DNA from 2 places in the Streptomyces sp. Q2 genome. Region 2 is predicted to be linked to the other one. Evidence: riboswitches for the same ligand, from Rfam matches in the RefSeq annotation. Region 2 holds a riboswitch; the other holds the start of a gene.
The links. Region 2 has a riboswitch for glycine ahead of gcvT (glycine cleavage system aminomethyltransferase GcvT). Riboswitches for the same ligand answer to the same signal wherever they lie in the genome.
Positions count from the first base shown of each region.

Region 1: it holds a riboswitch for glycine, as region 2 does, so the genes downstream of both, gcvP (aminomethyl-transferring glycine dehydrogenase) here and gcvT (glycine cleavage system aminomethyltransferase GcvT) in region 2, are expected to answer to the same signal.

Region 1 covers NZ_JBXEJE010000034.1:95,626-99,022, forward strand. Annotated here, with positions in the region: gene gcvP (aminomethyl-transferring glycine dehydrogenase) at 1-1,745, opposite strand, end outside; glycine riboswitch at 1,930-2,025, opposite strand; gene ACWBNA_RS33435 (PRC-barrel domain-containing protein) at 2,140-2,511, shown strand; gene ACWBNA_RS33440 (DNA polymerase IV) at 2,874-3,397, opposite strand, start outside.
Region 2 covers NZ_JBXEJE010000030.1:89,947-93,343, forward strand. Annotated here, with positions in the region: gene ACWBNA_RS31000 (enhanced serine sensitivity protein SseB) at 1-77, opposite strand, end outside; gene ACWBNA_RS31005 (AAA family ATPase) at 146-820, opposite strand; glycine riboswitch at 994-1,093, shown strand; glycine riboswitch at 1,094-1,207, shown strand; gene gcvT (glycine cleavage system aminomethyltransferase GcvT) at 1,245-2,363, shown strand; gene gcvH (glycine cleavage system protein GcvH) at 2,495-2,872, shown strand; gene glyA (serine hydroxymethyltransferase) at 2,888-3,397, shown strand, end outside.

The DNA of each region.
Region 1 (3,397 bases), on a different contig from region 2:
AGCAGCCCGGCCAGCTCGCCCTGCGAGCCGGCGTTGGGCTGCAGCGACACGTTGTCGTACCCGGTGACCTCGGCGAGCCGCTCCTCCAGCTCGCGGATGAGCGTGAGGTAGCCCTGCGCCTGCTCGGCGGGCGCGAACGGGTGCAGCTGCCCGAACTCGGGCCAGGTGACCGGCTCCATCTCGGCGGTCGCGTTGAGCTTCATGGTGCAGGAGCCCAGCGGGATCATGCCCCGGTCGAGGGCGTAGTCGCGGTCGGCCAGGCGGCGCAGGTAGCGCAGCATCGCGGTCTCGGAGCGGTACTGGTGGAACACGGGGTGCGCCAGGTACTCGTCGCTCCGCAGCAGCGCGTCCGGCAGAGTCTCCTCGGTGACCGCGTCGAGCGCCTCGATGTCGCCCTCGACCCCGAACGCGGCCCATACGGCGCCCAGCTGGGCCCGCAGAGTGGTCTCGTCGCAGGCCATGGACACGTGGTCACCGTCGACGAGCCGCAGATTGACGCCGTTGGCCCGCGCGGCCGCGACGGTCTCGGCGGCCCTCCCCGGCACCCGGACGGTCAGCGTGTCGAAGTAGGAGCCGTGCACGACCTCGACCCCGCCGGCCGTCAGGCCCGCGGCGAGGACCGCGGCGTACCTGTGGGTGCGCCGCGCGATGGTCCGCAGGCCGTCGGGGCCGTGGTAGACGGCGTACATACCGGCCATCACCGCGAGCAGCACCTGCGCGGTGCAGATGTTGCTGGTCGCCTTCTCCCGGCGAATGTGCTGCTCACGGGTCTGCAAAGCGAGCCGGTACGCCTTGTTCCCGTCGGCGTCCACTGACACCCCGACGAGCCGTCCGGGCAGGCTGCGCGCGAACTTCTCGCGCACCGCCATGTATCCGGCGTGCGGGCCGCCGAAGCCCATCGGCACACCGAAGCGCTGCGTCGTGCCGACCGCGATGTCCGCGCCGAGCTCCCCCGGGGACTTCAGCAGCGTCAGCGCCAGCAGATCGGCGGCGACGGTCACCAGCGCCCCGAGTTCGTGCGCCTGCTCGATCACGGGCTTGATGTCGCGTACGGCACCGGAGGCGCCCGGGTACTGGAGCAGCACGCCGTTGATCTCACGCCCGGCGATCTCGGCCGGAATACCGTCGCTGAGATCGGCGACCACGACCTCCACACCGGTCGGCTCGGCGCGGGTCTCGATCACCGCGATGGTCTGCGGCAGCGTGTCCGCGTCGACCAGGAAGAGGCCCTTCTTGTTCTTGCCCATGCGCCGCGACAGCGCCAGGGCCTCGGCGGCCGCGGTGCCCTCGTCGAGCAGCGAGGCGCCCGAGGTCGGCAGCCCGGTGAGGTCGGCGACCATGGTCTGGAAGTTGAGCAGGGCTTCGAGCCGCCCCTGGGAGATCTCGGGCTGGTAAGGGGTGTACGCCGTGTACCAGGCGGGGTTCTCCATGACGTTCCGCAGGATGACGGGCGGCGTGAAGGTCCCGTAGTACCCGAGCCCGATCATGGAGTCGAGAACCTGGTTCCGGTCGGCCAGCGAGCGCAGCTCGGCCAGCACCTCGGCCTCGGTGCGGGCCCCCGGCAGCTCCAGCGTGTCGGCGTTCTTGATCACGTCCGGGACCGCGGCGGCGGTGAGCTCGTCGAGCGAGCCGTACCCGACCTGCGCGAGCATCTTGGCCCGCGCCTCCTGGTCGGGCCCGATGTGGCGCTGCTCGAAGGGGATTCCCTGCTCGAGCTCGGAGAGCGGAATGCGATGGGCGGTCATTACGGAGGCCTCCTGGTCTGACACGACCTTCGAGGGTCACCGCGGCGCGGGTACCCGGACGGCCTCCCCCTCTGTCATCTCAACCTGAGAGCTTCACCGGACACCCGAGGGCACCCGACTTTCACCGTCGGTGAGAGCGGAAGCCGTCGACGCCGTCGGCACCCGCCCTGCTTTCCAGAGTGACCTCGTCCGTGCGGTACGTGGGCCTGAGAGATTCCGGGGAGGATTTGCTCCTTCGGCGCCTCCGATGATGTCTGGAGGACTCTCCCGCACGGGGTCAGCAGCCGTTTGTCAGCGTACCAGCGCGGTCCACGCTCCAACCTTCGAGTGGCCGCCTTCCAGATTCTGCTCTTTTGTAGTGCCTACGGATGAGTTGCGACCATGTGGAGGGCCCGTGCAGACCGACATCGATCCGCGCAACCTGATCGGCCGCAAGGCGTTCGACCGCAACGGCACCAAGCTCGGCACCATCGACGAGGTCTACCTCGACGACGCGACCGGTGAACCGGAGTGGGCCGCCATACGCACCGGCCTCTTCTCCCGGGACGCCTTCGTCCCCCTGGAACCGAGCGAACTGATCGAGGGCACCCTCCACGTCCCCTACGACCGCGCCCTGATCAAGGACGCCCCCGACTTCGGCGTGGGCCGCCACCTCTCCCCCGAACAAGAACTCCAGCTCTACCACCACTACGGCCTGGACCTGGGCGCCCCTCCCCCCATCCCGGACCACACCTTCGGCAAACTGGCAGGCACCGACGACCCCTGACCCTCACAGCCACCCCGCCGCCAACCTGCGGGCAATCGTGCCGCTCGGGGCGGCACCAGTGGGCCCAGGCGGCACAGGCGCCACCCCGTCAGCCTGCGGGCAGTCGTGCCGCTCGGGGCGGCACGGGTGGGCGCAGGCGGCACCCCGTCAGCGCCGGGCTGCGCCACCCACGCCCGGCCCACACCAACTCCGGTCACGCACGAACCCCGCGAACCGCGAACCTCCGTCCGCAGACGCCCCCGCATCCCCTCTCGGCCGACGCGGGTGCACCTCGCGCACCCATCCCGCCGGCCCACCTCCCACCTCCCACCTCCCACCAACTCATCCGGACACCCACTCATCCGCACAACCCCCACCGCGCTTCACCCCGCCCGCACCCGGCCCCCCTCCGCCGAAGACGCCCCGCCCTCAGCCGCCCCAGGTCGTCGCTCCACCAACGGCAACGGCTCCGCCGGCTCCAGGTCCGGATCGTCGACCCGGAAGGTCCGCACACGCCCCGGCTCCGAGTCCGGTGTCTCGAACCGCACGGTCACCCGCCCGAGCCCGCTCCCCTGCACCCACCCGTGCCCGTACTCGGCATGGGCGACATCGTGCCCCGAGACCCACCGCCGCTCGACCGGCGCGGCCGGCTCCACCGCGGGCACCTCGTCGGCGTCCTCCACCGACCCGGCGCTGTCCGCCAGCTCCCCCGCCGCCTGCGCGAACAGGTCCTCCTGTGTGTAGTCGGCCAGGCCGCTCACGCCCACTCCCAGCAGCCGCACACCCCCTGTCGTGTCCACCGAGTCCAACAGGCGCGCGGCCGCCTCCCGCACCACCGCCGGATCGTCCGTGGGCCCCCGCAAGGTCTCGGACCGGGTCAGCGTCGAGAAGTCGTATCTCCGCACCT
Region 2 (3,397 bases):
CATCCGCCGTGCGAATGGGGGTGCGCCTGTGCCGGGAACTCCGAGAAGCCCGCTGCGAGATCCGCCGGGAAGTCCATCTGCCGCCTACCGCCTGCCGAGTACCACTGCTGTGGCTGAAAGGCTAGCGGGTGCGGACGCTCGCGGGTCAGCCCGTGAAGCCGATCCGGCGCAGGACGTTCGCCGCGTCCCGGTCGATCAGGACCGCCGAGTCGCAGCCCTGGGGCAGGTCGCCCTTCTCCACGGAGCTGATCAGGCGGGAGGCCGCGCCGCGGTGGCGCAGGAACGCGTACCTCGAGACTCCCCGGCCGCGTTCGCGCTGGCCGGCCAGGGCCGTGCCGGGAGTGACGTCGAGCAGCAGCAGGTGCAGGATGCCGCCCCTGCGGCGGGCCTCGCGGGCCAGCCAGCCGCGTACCCAGGCCTGCGTGCCGCAGTCGTGCACGACGACGCCCTCGCCGGAGCGCAGGGCGCGGCGCAGTCCGGCGTAGTGGGCGAGGCGGACGAGCGGGCGGTAGACCGCGTACGGCAGGAAGCGGGACAGCCGGCCGTCCCAGCGGTCGCGGGTGTCCTGGGAGTCGATCCGCAGGCCCTTGACCGTGCGTCGCATCAGCGTGGACTTGCCGCTGCCGGGCAGGCCGGTGATCACGACGAGGTCGCGGGGTCCGAAGAGCAGTGCGTGCGGGCTGTGGCCCTCGCGTTCGCGCAGGTCGCGGAGGACGGGTCCCGGGCGCGTCCCGCACGCCTGGCGGGCCTTGGCCGCGGGCTGCTCGGGCAGCGCGACGGCCGAGGTCGTGGCGTACGCCGTGGTCCTGTTCACCGTGATCGTCCTCCCCTGGGGCGGGTCACGAGTTCCCCTCCCCGTCGAGTGTAAAGAGAAGGTAATACGGGGTGTCTCCTGTTTTCATGCGCTTACTGCCACAGGCCGGTTACAGATGCGGCCTGCCGCGCACCGAAGATGCGTGCGATGATGTGCGCGCCAACTGCATACCGGCCGTTTGAATCCGCGCGGGAGAGTCCCCAGCCGTACGTCGCTGGGGCGCCGAAGGAGCAAGTCCCTCCCTTGAATCTCTCAGGTCCCCGTTACCGCGCGGGCGAGGCACATCTGAAAAGCGGGCCGCTGCCACAGTGGCTCCACCCAAGGTGCAAGTCGTGACCACCCCTGCGCGGGGTCATGACGAACCTCTCAGGTTCCGATGACAGATGGGGAGGAACGACCTCGCCGTCATGCCTTGGGAGACGACCGTCCGATGAGCAGCACCGCACCCCGTCACACCGCGCTCGATGCCCTGCATCGCGCGCTCGGCGCGACGATGACCGACTTCGCCGGCTGGGACATGCCCCTGCGCTACGGCTCCGAGCGCGACGAGCACACCGCCGTGCGCACCCGGGCCGGTCTCTTCGACCTCTCGCACATGGGCGAGATCACGGTCACCGGCCCGCAGGCCGCCCGGTTCCTGAACTACGCGCTCGTGGGCAACATCGCGTCCGTCGGCGCCGGCCGGGCCCGCTACACCATGATCTGCCGCGAGGACGGCGGCATCCTCGACGACCTGATCGTCTACCGGCTCGAAGAGACCGAGTACATGGTCGTCGCCAACGCCTCCAACGCCCAGGTGGTGCTGGACGCGCTGACCGAGCGGGCCGCCGGTTTCGACGCCGAGGTGCGCGACGACCGGGACGCCTACGCCCTGATCGCCGTGCAGGGACCCGAGTCGCCGGGGATCCTGAAGTCCCTCACCGACGCCGACCTGGACGGCCTGAAGTACTACGCCGGCCTGCCCGGCACCGTCGCCGGCGTCCCGGCGCTCATCGCCCGCACCGGCTACACCGGCGAGGACGGCTTCGAGCTGTTCGTGAAGCCGGAGCACGCGGTCGAGCTGTGGCAGGCCCTGACCAAGGCGGGCGAGGGCATCGGCCTGGTCCCCTGCGGCCTGTCCTGCCGGGACACGCTGCGTCTGGAGGCGGGCATGCCGCTGTACGGGCATGAGCTGTCGACGTCGTCGACGCCCTTCGACGCCGGGCTCGGACGCGTCGTGAAGTTCGAGAAGGAGGGCGACTTCGTGGGGCGCGAGGCGCTCACCGCGGCCGCTTCCCGCGCCGAGAGCAACCCCCCGCGCGTCCTCGTCGGCCTGGTCGCCGAGGGGCGTCGCGTCCCACGTGCCGGGTACGCGGTCGTCGCCGGCGGCGAGGTGATCGGCGAGGTCACCTCCGGCGCGCCCTCCCCCACGCTGGGCAAGCCGATCGCGATGGCGTACGTCGACGCCGCGCACGCGGCGCCGGGCACGCCGGGTGTCGGTGTGGACATCCGGGGCAGCCACGAGCCGTACGAGGTCGTGGCGCTGCCGTTCTACAAGCGCCGCAAGTAGAGACTCAAGCGCCAGAAGTAGACACTTGAGCGGTCCGTGCGCGTGACCCTGCGCACATTTCCGCTGCTCACGTGCGTTTCCAGCAGTCCCTCATTCACCAGCACTCCCCCGCGTACAGGAGAATTCAGGCCATGAGCAACCCCCAAGAGCTGCGCTACAGCAAGGAGCACGAGTGGCTGTCGGCCGCCGCGGACGGCGTCTCGACGGTCGGCATCACGGAGCACGCGGCCAACGCGCTCGGTGACGTCGTCTTCGTCCAGCTCCCGGAGGTCGGCGCCGCGGTGACCGCGGGCGAGACCTGCGGCGAGCTGGAGTCGACCAAGTCGGTCTCCGACCTGTACTCCCCGGTCAACGGCGAGGTCACCGAGGTCAACGAGGACGTCGTCAACGACCCGTCGCTGGTGAACTCCGCTCCCTTCGAGGGCGGGTGGCTGTTCAAGGTGCGCGTCGCCGAGGAGCCGGGCGACCTGCTCTCCGCCGACGAGTACACCGCCTTTTCCGCCGGCTGAGGAGTCGTACACCTGATGTCCGTTCTGAACACGCCCCTGCACGAGCTCGACCCGGAGATCGCCGCCGCGATCGACGCCGAGGTCGGCCGCCAGCAGTCCACCCTCGAGATGATCGCCTCCGAGAACTTCGCGCCCCTCGCGGTCATGGAGGCGCAGGGCTCGGTCCTCACCAACAAGTACGCCGAGGGCTACCCCGGCCGCCGTTACTACGGTGGTTGCGAGCACGTCGACGTCGCCGAGCAGATCGCGATCGACCGGGTCAAGGAGCTGTTCGGCGCCGAGTACGCCAACGTGCAGCCGCACTCCGGTGCCTCCGCCAACCAGGCCGCCCTGTTCGCGCTGGCCAAGCCCGGCGACACCATCCTCGGCCTCGACCTGGCACACGGCGGCCACCTGACCCACGGGATGCGGCTGAACTTCTCCGGCAAGCAGTTCGACGTGGTCGCCTACCACGTGGACGAGGCCGGTCTGGTCGACATGGCCGAGGTCGAGCGGCTGGCCAAGGAGCACCGGCCGAAGGTGATC